DNA from 3 places in the Planococcus sp. BI3 genome. Region 1 is predicted to be linked to each of the others. Evidence: riboswitches for the same ligand, from Rfam matches in the RefSeq annotation. Region 1 holds a riboswitch; each other region holds the start of a gene.
The links. Region 1 has a riboswitch for lysine ahead of dapA (4-hydroxy-tetrahydrodipicolinate synthase). Riboswitches for the same ligand answer to the same signal wherever they lie in the genome.
Positions count from the first base shown of each region.

Region 1 (5,683 bases):
AGGGCAAGGTGAAAAAAACATCTTATTTGGGCACGGCTTCGGATGTGATCAGCAGGTTTGGAACGGCACCATCAAAGACTTTAGAGCGGATTACCGGGTCATCACATTCGACTATGTCGGTTCGGGCAACAGTGATAAGGCGGCTTATTCAGAAGAACGCTACAGCACGCTGGATGGCTACAAGCAGGACCTGCTGGAAGTCTGTGATGCGTTGGGGATTGAGCAGATGATTTTTGTCGGCCATTCGGTCAGTGCTATGATCGGCATGCTCGCTTCAATTGAGCGTCCGGAATTGATGGAAAAAATGATCATGATCGGACCTTCACCTTACTATATGAATGAACCGGGCTATCATGGCGGATTTGAACGCGCCGATATCGATGAACTATTGGATATGATGGAAACCAATTATAAGGAATGGGCCAAGTACCTGGCGCCTGTCGTTATGCAAAATGAGGAGCGTCCTCAGCTTACGGAAGATTTTGAACAGCTGCTGTGTTCCAATGACCCACTGATTGCGCGGCAATTTGCTGAAGTGACGTTCACTTCAGATCTCCGTGGAAAATTGGATCAAGTAACCGTACCTGCGTTGATTCTTCAACCGAAGTTTGACGCGATTGCTCCGCCGGAAGTTGGGCACTATGTCCACGACCATATCCCAGGCAGCCAAATGATTATGATGGAAGCAGTTGGCCATAATCCACATCTAAGTGATTCAGGGGAAACGGTGAAACACATCAAAGCATACCTGGCAAAGTAGGGGAGTGGAAACAATGGAACAGCAACTCGATAGGGCGCCTTGCGGTTATTTGGTTCTGGACCAGGAATTGCGTATCGTCGAAATGAATAAAACGCTGCAGAACATGACAGGGATAAAACATCCGCAGCATATGCATGATTTACTGACAATCGCGTCACGGGTTTATTTCCAGACCTACTTTACTCCATCCATTAAGATGCACGGGACTGTCAACGAGATGTTTTTGAGCTTGAAAAGCGATGCGGGTCCAATGCCGGTGCTGATGAATACGACCGAACAGGATGGTTTCTACGAATGCGCTTTGATTCAGATGAGTGTCCGGGGAGAATATGAAAAGGAATTGCTGCTGGCCAAGCGCAATGCCGAGCAGATCAACCGTGAGACAGCGGAAGCTTATGAAAAATTGCAGACTTTGATGAGTGAAGTGGAATGCAAGCAGGAGGAGCTGATGGAGCTTAACCTGAAACTGCAGCAATTGGCTACTACCGATCAGCTGACGGGCTTGAAAAACCGCCGCTACCTGGAAGAATGGCTGCAAGAGCTTTTATCGCAGGCGGAAGACGGCAGAAAAGTGGCTGTTCTGATTTTGGATATCGATCATTTTAAACAAGTCAATGATACATATGGCCATCAGGCGGGGGATGCCGTACTGCAGGAGTTGGCCTGGCGTCTGGAAATGGAAGTTGGAACTGCGGGCATCGTGGTGCGGCTTGGTGGAGAAGAGTTTGTGGTGGTCATGCCGGATGCCGGGATTGAGGAAAGCCTGAAGCTCGGCAATCTATTGTGCAGCCACATGGAAGCTGCTGATTGGCAGCATGTGCCTGTCACCGTCAGCATTGGCGCCGCAGCCTACACCGCTGGAGATGGAGTGGAAAGTCTGCTGTCGCGGGCGGATGGATTCCTCTATAAGGCTAAGGCCAATGGCAGAAACTGTGTGTTTGGAAGTGATTAAAAGCTGGGCTGTGCATCCGTTTTTAGACGGATGTATTTTTATGCGAAAAAATCATTACAATCAACGGCTTAACGGCTATAATGATGGCATATGAAAATATCTTCACTTTTGGAGGTTCCGATGGAAAAAAACAATCGTTTGCTGGGTGAACGGGTTTTGCTGGATAAAGAATTAATCGCTCAATTGATCCATGAGGAAGCGGTCAAAGAGGCTCCACAAGATCAGCTTCAAATGAACAAGGCCTTTATCGATATCGTCACTAAAGTTCGAACCGGTTTTGTAGAGTTGATTGGAGAATCAATCAGCAATAGTTGTGATGTACAAAAAGTCTATAAGAACATTCAGGATTGGGGAGAAGCAACGGGCAACTTTTTTCTGGAAAACGGCAGAGCGCTTGAAGATGCGTTAGCGGAAACATCGCTTTACCGAAAACATATCGGAGCCGTCATAAAAACGGAAGCGATCCGAAAAGAAATGGCGCTTCAAAGTCTTTTTGATGTCATGGAATTTTTTCATTCTATCCTGGATTACGCGGCTTATTCCTATACACAAGCCTACACGGTTTCTTATCAGCGGAAATTGAAGTCAGCAAGAAAGGAGTTCCTGGAACTTTCTGCACCGGTCGTACCCGTCAGTGACGAGATTGCCATTTTACCTTTAGTCGGCAGCATTGAAATTGATCGGGCACGCTATATTCTGGAACAGACGCTGCTGTCGGCAAATGAGTTGAAAATCAAAGTGTTGATCGTAGACCTATCGGGAGTCGTGCGGGTGGATTCCATGGTGGCTGAGCAGATCATCAAAATCATCCGTTCGCTGAAGCTGGTCGGTGTCCGTTCGATTCTTACCGGCATCCGTCCAGAAATTGCCCGGACGCTGACTGAAATCGGAGTTGGGTTGAATGACTTGGAAATCGGCGGCAGCTTGAAGCGTGTTCTCGAACAGATGAAGATCAATTGACGTGAAAAAACGCTGAAGCCCATAGCTTCAGCGTTTTTTCACGTCATGTGTCTAGTTGGTCATGGCTTCTGAATGGAGATCAGGCAGAGACTTGCACAATGTCAGGGTTTCTTCTTCAGTCAATGGGATCATCGGTAAGCGAACGCCGCCAACCTCGACGCCTGCCATATTAAGTGCAGCTTTGATAGGAGATGGATTTGGTGCAGCGAACACGGCTTTCATTGTTGGCACTAACCGCCGGTGAATGGCTGCCGCTGTTTTCACATCACCCGTTTTGAAGCTGGTGATCATGTCCTGCATATCGTTGCCGATAATATGCGCAGATACTGAGACGATGCCCGTGCCGCCGATTGACAGCATCGGCAAGGTCAGGCTGTCGTCTCCGCTGTAGACAGAAAATGTGTCCGGTGTTTTTTCGATGATTTCTGCAGCTGCGTCCAAGTCTCCACTCGCTTCTTTGACAGAAACGATATTGTCGATCTTGGACAGGCGAATGATTGTCTCTGGAGACATGTTGACCACGCTGCGGCCTGGGATGTTATACAGCATGACCGGCAAGCTTGTGGACTGGGCGATTGCCTGAAAATGCTGGAACATGCCTTCTTGTGAAGGTTTGTTGTAATATGGCGTGACCAGCATAATGCCGTCAACGCCGGTTTCTTCCGCCTGTCTCGTCAAGGAAATGGAAGCACGTGTATTGTTGGAACCGGTTCCTGCAATCACCGGAATCCGTCCGGCGACTATGTGGACGGTAAACTGAAACAGTTCAACTTTTTCCTCTGCCGATAAGGTTGGAGATTCACCAGTGGTCCCTGCAACGACAAGGCCGTCTGAACCGTTTGCAATCAAATGCTCTATCAGTTTCTGTGTTGCCGGAAAATCGATTTCTCCATGTTGATCGAATGGCGTCACCATTGCTGTAATTACTTGGCCGAAATTCATACAGAACACACCCTTTTCTAATTTTTTTCGGAGCTTAGAGGTGAGGGGCCAATCAGGAAGGAACAAAAAAAGCAGCAACGAGGGGTCCCGTTGCTGCAGTAGAAACAATGTTTACCATTCGTTCCTGTGCATCAGATAGCCCTCCATATAGTTTCCTATATGACAGTCCTGCACTTATTGAATGCAGACCCAGTGTACGGAAATATGAGATTTCCGCCACTTCGGCAAAGACCCCTTTCAGCAAACGTCAATGGAGCTCATACTCCTCGTTTTGCATACTGATGGTTTTTGCGCCTCTATCCTACTCCATATAAGCTGGAGCAAGAAATATTTAATTAGCTGTACTATAACAAATTTCTCTGTCAATTGCAAGATGAAAAACGTAAAATCTTATGGAAAGGGAGGGATCCGGATGAACGAACAGGCCTATGAACACCGGTTCAATATTGCAACGGCAGGAAATCAGCGGGGCTTCACGGATTCCTTGCATCATAACCGTTACGAGCCGACTCCTTATGGACTGTTGGACAGGCTATTCGAGAATTACAGCCTGACTCCTGAAGACCGGCTGGTGGATGTGGGTTGCGGAAAAGGCCGCCTGAATTTTTATGTCCATCACCTATTCGGTGCAGAAAGTGCCGGGATTGAGATGAACCCGGTCTTTTATGCGGAAGCCATTAACAATAAAAAACAGTATATGAAAAAACATAAAGGTGCTGAACGCAGCATCGGCTTCTATAATTGCCTGGCACAGGACTACCCGATAGCAGGGCGGGACAATAAATTTTATTTCTTCAATCCTTTTTCTGTGCAAGTATTCATCACTTTTATAAATCGAGTTATGCGTTCGGCTGAAGAGGATCCGCGAATGGTAGAGGTGATCCTGTTTTTCGCTTCACAGGATTATACTGATTTCCTCGAAAACAGCACCATCTTTCAGTTAGTGCAGGAAATTCCGTTGCCGGATTTCCACAGAGATCCAAGGGAACGATTTTTAATTTACCGACTGCCCAGAATGGATTAGAAACAAGGTGTTAATGGGTATGCTTAAAAGAAAAAACATTATAAAGCGAGGGACCCTATATGGAATGGAAAGGCAGAAAAGCCAGCAGAAATGTTGAAGACCGAAGAGGAAAAGGAAAAGGCGGCGCGATGGTTGCAGGAGGCGGCATCGGAGGCATCCTGATTGTGCTGCTGGTGGCGTTTTTGGGCGGTGACCCGGGCGTCATCCTTGATCAACTGGGTGGAGGGTCCACGGATACAACATCCAATCAGCCTTATGAAGCGACGCAAGAAGAAGAAGAGTTGGCTGAATTCGTATCGGTCGTCTTGGCCGATACCGAGGAAGTCTGGACAGAAGTGTTTGCAGAGGAAGGCATGGAGTATGTTGAACCGACGCTCGTCCTGTACACCGGAAGCGTCGAATCGGCATGTGGAACGGCAGGAGCAGCAGTCGGTCCGTTCTATTGTCCCGGCGACTACAAGCTGTACATCGATTTGAGCTTCTACAATGAATTGCAGAACCAGTTTCAGGCACCGGGCGACTTTGCCATGGCCTATGTAGTGGCGCATGAAGTGGGGCATCATGTCCAAAACCTGCTCGGCGTTATGGAAGAAGTGCAGCCTCTCCGCAACCAATTAAGCGAAGAAGAATACAATAAAGTACAGGTTCGCCTGGAACTTCAGGCGGATTATTTATCCGGTGTCTGGGCACATCACGCCCAAGGAATGGGCTATTTGGAGGAAGGCGACCTGGAAGAAGCGTTGACAGCGGCAAGCGCGGTGGGAGACGACACCATCCAGCAGCGCTCACGCGGCTATGTCGTCCCGGAAAGTTTCACCCATGGCAGTTCCGAACAGCGCCAGCGCTGGTTCTATAAAGGCTTCCAGGCGGGCAATCTCAAAGAAGGCGACACCTTCAATGCGACCGATTTATGACCCCAAACCGTTTTTTGGCAGAAATCCAAGGGTGCGGAATTGATATTTTCGCTGTTGTGATTCATTATAAAGAATAGACAGTCTTTTCATCTTTGATTGAGAAGAAATTCAGTTCTATGAAGGAAGTACAA
Region 1 is NZ_CM155266.1:3,041,414-3,047,096, forward strand. Features, by position in the region: gene AC1MEO_RS15260 (alpha/beta fold hydrolase) at 1-760, shown strand, start outside; gene AC1MEO_RS15265 (GGDEF domain-containing protein) at 774-1,712, shown strand; gene AC1MEO_RS15270 (STAS domain-containing protein) at 1,833-2,672, shown strand; gene dapA (4-hydroxy-tetrahydrodipicolinate synthase) at 2,724-3,614, opposite strand; lysine riboswitch at 3,743-3,921, opposite strand; gene AC1MEO_RS15280 (SAM-dependent methyltransferase) at 4,027-4,638, shown strand; gene ypfJ (KPN_02809 family neutral zinc metallopeptidase) at 4,698-5,552, shown strand.

Region 2 (5,683 bases), 1.7 Mb from region 1:
GCTGCAAGCCCACCGCCGAAAAGTACTGACTTCGTGCGGGAAATCCCAAATTTCTCTGAGAAACCGGCAACATAGGTTTCAGTGATTGAAATCAATGAGGTCAGTCCCGCAAGTGTTAAGGATAAGAAGAAGAGAACCCCGAACAATCCGTTAAAGCCAGGAAATTCATTGATGATCTGCGGGAACACCACAAATGCGAGTCCGACGCCTGCTGTAGCAACATCGCTTACAGCTACTCCCTGCTGGGAAGCCATGAATCCAAGAGCCGCAAATACGCCGATTCCGGCAAGCAGCTCAAAGCTCGAGTTGGCAAATCCGGTGATGAATGCATTGTTCGTGATATCCGATTTTTTCGGCAAATAACTCGAATACGTGATCATGATGGCAAATGCCACCGACAAACTGAAGAAAATATGGCCATAAGCCGCGACCCAGACGGACGGATCCATAATGGCTGCAAAATCAGGTTGGAAAAATGCTTCCAATCCTGTAAGAGCTCCATCTAAAGTAACAGCCCGCACTACTACTGCGAAGAAAATGATCAGCAAAGTCGGGATGAAAATCCGGTTGGCCATTTCAATTCCTTTTTTAACGCCTGCCAACAGGATCCCCAAAGTAATGATCCATACAAGAGCCAATGGAATGAATACGCCCCATACAATCCCTCCGGTTTCTCCCGGTTGAACCGTCAATTGCAGAAATTCAGTGAACAGGAAGTCTTGAGTATCTGTACCCCATGCCTGGTTGAAAGAAAATATAGTATAGCGCATTGCCCAAGCGATAATAACGGCATAGTATACAGATATGATAAAGGACACAAATACTGCCCACCAACCAAGCCATTCCAATTTTTTGCCACCCATTCTAAAGAATGATAACGGTGCTGAACCACGGTACTTGTGGCCGATGGTAAATTCAAGTATTAAAATCGGTATCCCTGCAGTCAATAATGCAAACAGATACGGTATGAAAAATGCACCCCCGCCATTTTCATACGCAACATACGGAAATCGCCAAATGTTACCCAGACCTACTGCAGAGCCGACGGCAGCCATGATAAAGCCAGCACGCGTACCCCATTGTGAACGTTCCATCTCTCTTCCCCCTTTGTTTATTCCCATTTTATTGACATAAAAATAGGAATTTTGATTATTTTCAGATTATTAGTCGATCTAAAAATAGTATACCGAGAGGCATCCCTAAAGTAAAGATGAATTCACAATATATTTCAAAAAAACTATTGCCGCAAAAGTAAAAAGGCAGAGAAGAAGCTTCTCTGCCTTGTTTTCACTATGCATTTTGTTGTTTCTCAATAATAGTTGTGCGCTTTGACCAGACCAGGAAGAGCACAGCCAGTACCACTAAGACCACACCTAAAGAAATTAACAGCGAACCTGTGAAACCTATGACAATATACCCTATCGCTGCAATGCCAGCAGCCGTCAATGCATATGGAATCTGCGTCAAGACATGATCCATGTGATTGCTTCCGGCTCCTGTTGAAGACAGGATCGTCGTATCGGAAATCGGTGAACAATGATCTCCGAAAACAGCACCGGCCAGAACAGCTGATAAAGCCGGCAACAGCAAGGATGGATCCGCTTCGATCATAATGGTTCCGGCAATCGGCAAAAGAATACCGAATGATCCCCATGATGTTCCTGTAGAGAAAGCCATGACGCCGGCTAAGACGAACAGGAGCACCGGCAGAATAGCCGTCGGGATATTGCCGTCAGAAACCACACCAGCTAAATACGTTCCCGTTTCAAGCGATCCGATCAATGAAGTCAGCGACCAGGCAAATATCAATATTAGGACAGCGCCCATCATTGATTTGATGCCTGCCCAAATGCCCTTGGCGATCCAACCTGCATTAGCTGTTTTGTTCCGCTTGATCTGCATGGCATAAAGGATGATTGAGGTCAGTGCCCCTAATAGACCACCAGCCAATAAGGAAGCGGGTACATCTGTATTTTCAAAAATCAGCCAAATGTCAAAAACCTGGCCGGCATTCTGATAGCCTGTCCAAATCATCGCGCTTACCGTTCCAAGGATCAACAATAGGATAGGAAGCAGCAAATCTCTGACATGGCCATGTGAATGGGATGGGAAATCTTCTTTCATTTCACCAGGGATGGTTTTTTTCGGATCAAAAAGCTGCCCTTTGGTGATGGCCAATACTTCGTGTTTCTTCATTTCTCCAAAATCCACGTCACGGATGGCAACGAAAAAGACGATGGCCAATGATGCGACTACGTAGAAGTTCATCGGAGCCATCCATAGGAAGGCTTCCAGTGCAGAATATTCCACGAAGGTCTGGCCAGCCAAGATGGTCGCGATAATGCCGATGATGGCAGCGCCCCAGCTCGAGACTGGAGAGACCACGCAAACCGGTGCAGCAGTCGAATCGATAAAGTAAGCAAGCTTGGCGCGTGAAATTTTGTAGCGGTCAGTAATCGGACGCGCAACTTGCCCTACTGCCAATGCATTGAAATAATCATCGATGAAGATGAGGATCCCAAGAGCCACTGTCAGGATTTTCGCCCCTCTTCTTGACTTGATGCGTGTCGAGGCCCATTCAGCGAAAGCATGGCTTCCTCCTGACAGGCTGACGAATGCTGTAATGATGCCCAGCAATAGAAGAAAGAGAATGATAAAGACATTATAGGCGTTAAAGCCTTCATCCCAGAAAATAATTGCGAATGAGGTGAAAAGTTCCTGCAGTGCTTCGACTGGTGCAAACCATGTCAGGATAACAGCTGCTGCGACTATGCCCGCACCTAATGACAGCAGCACACGGCGTGTCAATAACACCATGACGATTGCAATAATCGGCGGCAAAATCGAAAAAATCGTATTCTCCATAAATGTTCCTCCTTGTTTTTGATGGGTGAAAAATGAGACAAAAAAGGCCGACCTCTCCAGTTGGATAAGTCAGCCTTCTACAATTCGTCTGTGCGTTAAAACATCAAACAACCCTGTAGCTCTCCACTCAAACTTTCGCTTGAATGACAGTGACATTCTTGTTCAGAATGACCCCAATCCATTTCCTTAGACCCCAGGAAATGGATTTCGGCAAAACTCCCTTTCAGATGCGTTCCACGCGGTCAAACTCGCGCACCCTACTGATCAGCTCTGCAGCCTCTACCCACCAATATATATTTCTTTGTTAGCATAGCGTAAAATTAACACAAAATCAAATGCCTCTATACTCTGAACATTCCTTCTATTTCAAGGCTTTACTGTGAAAAAATTGGCTGAAGACATCCCTCAGAAACTCGGGCATGAAATATGTTTTGGCAGCTCTTTTCAAACTAGGGAAAAAATAACCAAAGGTCAACATGTCCAAGGTGACCAAACGATAGATTTGATCGTGCACTGCCAGTTGACCATTAATGTAGAATCGATGGTCAATGATCTCCATATTCATATGAATCATTTTGCCGAATACCACACCTCGGAAGCCCATTCCTTTTAACTCAAGCTGCGGCCAATCTGAATTCATGGATTGCAGGTAGATTTCCTTCAACTCCGCTCCACTTAATTCGACGAGGCAAGGGTTGATGGGATGCGGCAGCATTTTATGGAAATCATAGCGTGTCAAGGCGCCTTCGGGCATATCTTCCATAAAGATTCCCGCATTGAACAAGGCACAATCGGCTTCTGTAAAGTCAATCATTGCCTGTCCAAATAAATCTCCAAGCTCCGATTCCTTAAACCACTCTGCTTTCAGGATTTTGGTGCTGTGAAAAATCAGCTCATCCATTTGATTTTTTCCTTGTTGAACCAAAAAGTCATCAAAACCTTCTCCCATTTCACGTAACCGGGAAGTCTCAATCAGCTGCGCAGAAGATTTCCCGAAAGTTTCCTCTACTGTAATCTGGCCAATATAAAACCCGAATTTCCCTGCAGCTCCGAGCAGCGTATCTCCCTGCCATTTTCCTTCGTGGAATACATGATGGGTATGGGCCCCTAGGATAATATTGATCTGCGGACAAAGATCTGCCAATAATTCATCTTCTTTGATGCCAAGATGCGATAGACAGATGATCAAATCAGTTTCTTCTTCAATTTCTTTTACTGCCTGGAGTATCGACTCTTTTGCATCGGTGATTTGCCACCCCAATTTGCGGTAAAATGGCGTAAACTCCGCAGTCGCCCCCACTAGTCCAATACGCATTCCGTTTTTTGCATGGACGATATGATAAGGCTTGGCCCACTCTGGACGATTGCCTTCCAAATCGAATAAATTCGATACCACCACTTCAAACTCAGCCTGGACGTACAAGTCGTTAAGCTCATCTTTCGAAAGGGTGATGCCTTCATTATTGCCGATTGTCACTGCATCGTATTCCGCTTCGTTCAATAGCAGCACATTGCCTTTTCCGGATGTGCCTTCCGTATAAGGATGCGAGCGGTCGACATGATCACCAATATCCAAAATCAGACAGACGTCCCCTTCTTCTTCGTGCCATCTTTTCCGCTCAGCTAAAAAAGATTTGATGCGCGGCCAATTTGTAAAATGGCTATGCAAATCATTTGTATGATAAATATGAATAGTTTCGCTCATGAAAACACCTCTTTAAGAACTGAATATTCCTTCGTAAATTGATCGCAGCCCCAGCACCAGCAATACCAGGCGCAAAATCGTCACCAGCATTTCCGAATTGAGGCGTTTGTTTAATTTGGCCCCTATTTTCGCACCGATATATGCACCCGGAACAACGGCAATCGTGTAGATCCACGGTACATGCCCCAGCGAAATATGCGTAACAGAATTGACGATGGCTGATAAAAAGACCATGAACATGGATGTGCCGATCGCCACGTGCGGCGGAAAGAGAAATAGAAGAATCATGGCAGGCACAATAATCGAGCCGCCGCCAATACCGAATAATCCTGAAGCAAATCCCACAAAAAAAGTCAGCAGCAAAGCAAACCAGATAGGGTAGCCATAAATGAATTGTTTGTTTTGTTGATCTGTAAACGTCGTCTTGCGCCCGTTATCGACAAACCAGCGGACAGCCTTGAAGTGGTCACGCAGCAGCAAAAGCATGGACAGCAATACGAGCAGAATGCCGAAATACAGATTGAAGGACGGCAAATCCAGGTTTTTATTGACGAAAGCCCCAATCACTGTGCCCGGCGCACTGCCTGCAAAGAACAGGAGTCCACTCTTATAATCTATCGTTCGAACTTTCATGTAGGCCAAAGTCGAAGAAAGGCCTGTAAAAATCATCATGACAACAGACAACCCGACGATTTTCTGAGGGGAGAGTTCGGGGAAAAACGCGAAACTGGTGCCCAGAAACAGTAAAGCCGGCACCAGTATCACGCCCCCTCCCAGACCTATCAAAGCGCCTACGATGCCGGAAACGATTCCGACAAGCGCCATGATCAAGAAAACCATTAAAATCCTCCTTCAAATAAATCCATCTGCTTTGGCGAAAGCCCATCAAAGGATAAACCATTCATTTCCTGGAACTCTTTGGCATCGCCTGCCGCATGTCCGCCAGAATTATTATTGAAGATCACGTAGACATTTTCAGCAGCATCAGCCAGTTTTTTTACCGCTCGGCTGATTTCCTCAAGTTCTTCTTTAGTGTAATCGTATAGATAACGGACTTCCCGCCAGTTTTGTCCATGTCCCGGATTCAGCCAGCCATGGACATTGCGGCCGTGG
Region 2 is NZ_CM155266.1:1,349,313-1,354,995, forward strand. Features, by position in the region: gene AC1MEO_RS06875 (sodium-dependent transporter) at 1-1,094, opposite strand, end outside; gene AC1MEO_RS06880 (Na+/H+ antiporter NhaC family protein) at 1,291-2,865, opposite strand; lysine riboswitch at 2,974-3,155, opposite strand; gene AC1MEO_RS06885 (bifunctional metallophosphatase/5'-nucleotidase) at 3,227-4,570, opposite strand; gene AC1MEO_RS06890 (sulfite exporter TauE/SafE family protein) at 4,583-5,410, opposite strand; gene AC1MEO_RS06895 (DUF72 domain-containing protein) at 5,410-5,683, opposite strand, start outside.
Region 2: linked by a shared signal. The riboswitch ahead of AC1MEO_RS06880 (Na+/H+ antiporter NhaC family protein) and the one ahead of dapA (4-hydroxy-tetrahydrodipicolinate synthase) in region 1 are both predicted to bind lysine.

Region 3 (5,683 bases), 1.9 Mb from region 1:
ATTTTCATCGGTACTTTACGAGGGTCATCACCTGTGAATTTCTCGTAGATCTCGATGATTCCGCCGAGTTTAATATCAAGCTCTTTTGGATCTTTGTGTGAAAGGTCCAAGTAAACCATGTTCTCGCCGTTAATGCCGAGCTTTTGGTTAACGCAGACATCAAAGATTTCACGTGTTGCGATATCACGTGGAACCAGGTTGCCGTATGCAGGATATTTTTCTTCAAGGAAATACCAAGGCTTACCGTCTTTGTAAGTCCAAATACGTCCGCCTTCTCCACGAGCCGATTCTGACATTAAGCGCAGTTTATCGTCTCCTGGAATTGCTGTCGGGTGAATTTGGATAAACTCACCGTTCGCGTAGTATGCACCCTGTTGATAGACGATGGAAGCCGCTGAACCTGTGTTGATGACAGAGTTCGTCGATTTCCCGAAAATGATCCCCGGTCCGCCGGTTGCCATAATAACAGCATCCGCACGGAACGATTTGATTTCCATAGTCGTCATATTTTGAGCTGTAATTCCTTTAGCTACACCCTGCTCGTCGAGAACAAGACCAAGGAATTCCCAGCCTTCATATTTCGTGATCAGTCCGCTCACTTCGTAGCGGCGAACCTGCTCGTCCAATGCGTACAGCAATTGCTGGCCAGTTGTAGCACCGGCAAACGCTGTTCTATGGTACATAGTCCCACCAAAACGACGGAAATCCAAAAGGCCTTCCGGTGTACGGTTGAACATAACGCCCATACGGTCGAACATACGGATAATCCCAGGTGCTGCATCCGCCATTGCTTTTACGGGACGCTGATTCGCAAGAAAGTCTCCGCCGTAAACAGTATCATCAAAGTGGATATCCGGAGAATCCCCTTCACCTTTTGTATTGACCGCTCCGTTGATCCCGCCTTGTGCACATACTGAGTGGGACCGTTTAACTGGAACGATTGAAAATAAATCGACGGGAGAACCTGCTTCTGCAACTTTAATGGATGCCATCAAGCCAGCAAGGCCGCCACCGACGATCGTAATTTTGCCCTTCGCCATGTTAGTATTCACTCCTCTTTTAGTTCACCAATGATTGAAACATTCTTAAACGAATGCAAACAATGCTCTGATACCAATAACCGATAATACAATAAATACTAGAAGCGTGAAATAAGTTGTGTATCGCTGTGCTGTTTCGGATTGTGTAATTCCCCAAGTAACAAGGAAAGACCAAAGTCCATTTGCTAAGTGGAAAGTTGCGGCTAATACACCCAGAATGTAGAATGCCAACATCCATGGATTGCTCAAAATGTTTTCCATCATACTGAAATCAGCTTCAGCAGCTGCTCCAATAGCGACTTGGAATCTTGTTTCAAAAACGTGCCAAGCGATGAAGACTACCAGGAAGACCCCTGTATAGCGCTGTGCAACAAACAAAATATTGCGCATATAGCTATAATGCCCAGGATTGTTCTTCGCAGTAAACGCTATGTATAGGCCATAGAACGCGTGATACAAGATCGGTAAATAAATGACAAATATCTCCAGGAAAATAACGAATGGAAGACTTGCCATGAAGTGAGATGCATTATTGAATGCTTCTACTCCTTGTGTAGCAAAATGGTTGACGATTAAGTGCTGTGTTAAGAATAAACCGATAGGTATAATCCCCAACAATGAGTGCAGCCTGCGCATTAAAAATTCGCGATTGTTATCCAAAAATTTTACCCCCCTCAAAACATTAATTGGCAGCGTTCAAAGCTAACGATATTACGAAAGCACCTGAAGCCGCACACCATCATGATACAATAATATGACATATTTATTGTACTCCCCCCCTATAGGAGCGTCAAGGCAACGAAGCTCTTTTAAACAGATAGTTATCAAGCGTTTTGTACGTGAAAGCCGTCCTCCCTGCAACAAGATAAGTCAGAATGTAACCGTTTTAATGGAATTATGCTAAAAAGCGATTCTCTAATTGAGAATCGCTTTTTCTTTCGAATTCACTCTATTGCACTGATATCAGCATTATCTCAATATCGCCATTGAGAATTTGAACGTTTTGTGAATTTTGTCACTTACTTTGTTCTAGGGCTTGATTTCTGGTTGCTGAAATGCCCTTTTCTTAAGAAGAGTGGACTTCAGACAATCCATAGGCTTCATGTAAAGCATTCGCCGATTTTTTCATATCCGATTCCGGCACCACCACCGAAATTTTGATTTCAGATGTACTGACCATTTTCACCGGAATATCCTGGCTTCTTAAAATATCGAACATCCGCGCAGCTACGCCCGGATTGGACACCATGCCTGATCCCACAATCGATACTTTCGACAAATCAATCTCGGCATTGAACGACAGGAAGCCAATTTCATCTTTTGATTCTGTCAGGACACGGCGTGTTTCTTCCAGGCTTTCCTGAGAGATGGAAAATGACACGGATGGCGGAAACTCATCACTGATGCTTTGGACGATTATGTCCACATCAATTTGATTTTCGGCAAGCTTCGTGAAGATATTGGCAAGCGATCCATTAAACGGCTTTTTGTAGGTTACAGTTACACGCGCGATTCCAGGTTCAAAGGCAACGCCTCTGACGATTAAGTTTTTCTCCACAGTGATCACCTCTTGTATGATGGTGCCAGGCTCGTCTGAATAACTTGCTCTGACGGATAATGGTACATTATTGTTTTTCGCGAACTCAACTGCACGCGGATGCAGGACACCCGCCCCGAGATTGGCAAGCTCCAGCATTTCATCGTAGGAAATCTGTTCCAGCTTGCGTGCACCAGTTACATAGCGCGGATCGGATGTATAGACACCGTTGACATCTGTATAGATTTCACATTTCTCTGCTTTCAAGGCAGCAGCAAGCGCGACAGCGGTCGTATCAGAACCGCCGCGGCCGAGTGTGGTGATGTTGCCGATCCTATCAACTCCCTGGAAGCCGGCTACTACACAGAAATAGCCGTTTTCCAGTACACGTTCAAGGCGTTCCGTATGAATCTGTTCAATGCGTGCATTGCGCGGCACGGACTCTGTCTCGATTCCCGCCTGCCAGCCAGTGAAAGATAAGGCTTCATGGCCCAGCTTTTTGAAAGCCATCGCCAGCAGCGAAATGGTGATCTGCTCACCGGTAGCCAGCAGCATGTCCATTTCCCGCTTTGGCGGTTCAGAAGAAATCTCCCCCGCCAGCCCAAGCAGTGTATCGGTCGTTTTTCCCATGGCTGAAACGACGATGACCACCCGTTTGCCTTTTTCCTTTTCACGGATGGCCCGCTCCGCCACTCCGATGATTTTTTCAGGTGTTGCAACAGACGTTCCTCCAAATTTCATGACGATCGTTTCCATTTCATCCACTCCCACATTTAGTATGTGGCCCTCAATATGGCTGGCAGCAAAACCAGGCACAAAAAAAGGCAGCTCACCGCAACCGCGGCAAACTACCTCTTTCATCATGTACGAAAAACGTCCATGTGAGATAGCCCTCCAGAGATTGACTCTGACAGCTCTGCACTTCTTAAATGCAGAACCAGCATGCGCAACAGCAGTTACACGCACACTTCGGCGACCGCCCCTTTCACCATTCATCTCAGATTCTGCAAATCTCCGAATGCTTACTATTGACGTCCGCGCCTCTATCATCACTTTTACAAGTGATTCAATTATTCTCTTACGTTAACATGTTATGATTCGCTTGGCAATGTGTCCTCTGCAAAATGCTGATTGATGGACAGTGCCAGCGCTTCCGGCATTCCTGCCTGTTTGATGTCTTCAACAGATGCTTCTTTGAGTTTCTTGACCGACCCAAAATGCTTCAGCAGCTGCTGTTTGCGTTTCGGCCCCACTCCTTCAAGGCCATCAAGTGCCGACTGAATTGAATTCTTGCCGCGCAGCTGGCGGTGGAAGGTGATGACAAACCGGTGGACCTCATCTTGAATCCGCTGCATCAGGTAAAAGGCTTCACTGGTCCGCTTGAGCGGCACAATTTCAGCAGGTGAACCGTACAGCAATTGAGAGGTCTGGTGCTTGGCATCTTTTGCCAGTCCTGCAATCGGAATCGACAAACCAAGTTCATCCTCCAGAATTTCACGCGCCGACTCCATCTGCCCTTTGCCGCCATCAATAACGATTAAATCCGGCAAAGGCAGGCCATCTTTCAAGACACGCGAATAACGCCGGCGGATAACTTCACGCATTGCCGCATAATCATCCGGTTTGGAAGCGTTGCGTGTTTTATATTTCCGGTAATCCTTTTTGGACGGCTTGCCGTCAATGAATGTAATCATCGCAGAAACCGCATCGGCTCCCTGGATATGCGAGTTATCGAAGGCCTCGATGCGCAAAGGCGTTTCGATGTTCATCGCTTCTCCCAGATCTATACAGGCGCCGACTGTCCGTTCTTCCTGGCGCTCCAGCAGCTGGAACTTCTCCTTGATGGCGATCTCCGCGTTTTTTTTGGCCAACGCCACCAAATCCTTTTTCTTTCCGCGCTGTGGAACGAGTACCCGAACGCCGAGCCATTCCTTCAGCATTTCCGGATCGTCCGCTTCCGGCAAGAGGATCTCACTGGGTTTGACATGATTCGCCTTTTCATAAAACTGGCCCAGATAAGTCAAAAACTCTTCTTCCGGATCCCGGTAAAGCGGAAACAGCGAGACGTCGCGTTCAATCAATTTCCCTTGACGCACAAAAAAGACCTGGACGCACATCCAGCCTTTATCGACTGCATAGGCAAATACATCGCGATTGGTGAAGTCGTTCATCGCCATCTTCTGTTTTTCCATGACGGTTTCGATCATGTTAATTTGGTCGCGGTATTCCATAGCACGCTCAAATTCCAGGTTCTCTGACGCTTCAGACATCTTTTCGACCAATTGCTGCTTCACTTCACGGAACCCGCCATTGAGAAATTTGGTGATGCCGTCGATCATTTCCTGATAGGTCTCTTTTTCAACAGGTTTGACGCAAGGTGCCAGGCATTGCCCTAAGTGGTAATAAAGGCAGACACGGTCCGGCATGGTATGGCATTTCCGTAATGGATACAGACGGTCCAGCAGTTTTTTCGTCTCAGCTGCCGCATAAGCATTCGGATACGGCCCAAAATATTTCCCTTTGTCCTTTTTCACCTGTCTGGTGGTGATCAGCTTGGGATGGCGCTCTCCCGTAATCTTCAAATACGGATAGCTTTTGTCATCCTTCAGCATGATGTTGTATTTGGGATCGTATTTCTTGATCAAATTCAATTCAAGAATCAGTGCTTCTTTATCCGAAGACGTGACGATATACTCGAAATCCTCGATTTCATTGACCAGGCGCTGTGTTTTTGCATCATGGCTGCCTGTAAAATAGGAACGCACACGATTTTTAAGAACTTTCGCCTTGCCGACGTAAATAACGGTCTCCTGGCGGTCCTTCATCAAATAACAACCCGGCTGATCAGGCAATACTGCCAATTTGTGATGAATCAATTCGTTAGCCATCTATTATCTCACCCTATTAAAAAACCGGGTACCATCACTGGACCCGGTTAAGAATTATGCGTGTTTTGCAACCAATTCAGCTAAAGCTTCTTTCGGTCTGAAACCAACCACTTTATCAACTGTCTCTCCGTCTTTCAATAAAAGCAAAGTCGGAATTGACATGATGCCGTAATTTCCAGCTGTTTCCTGGTTTTGATCCACATCAACTTTTACGATTT
Region 3 is NZ_CM155266.1:1,127,016-1,132,698, forward strand. Features, by position in the region: gene sdhA (succinate dehydrogenase flavoprotein subunit) at 1-1,040, opposite strand, end outside; gene AC1MEO_RS05715 (succinate dehydrogenase cytochrome b558 subunit) at 1,086-1,700, opposite strand; gene AC1MEO_RS05720 (aspartate kinase) at 2,107-3,333, opposite strand; lysine riboswitch at 3,457-3,631, opposite strand; gene uvrC (excinuclease ABC subunit UvrC) at 3,669-5,465, opposite strand; gene trxA (thioredoxin) at 5,520-5,683, opposite strand, start outside.
Region 3: linked by a shared signal. The riboswitch ahead of AC1MEO_RS05720 (aspartate kinase) and the one ahead of dapA (4-hydroxy-tetrahydrodipicolinate synthase) in region 1 are both predicted to bind lysine.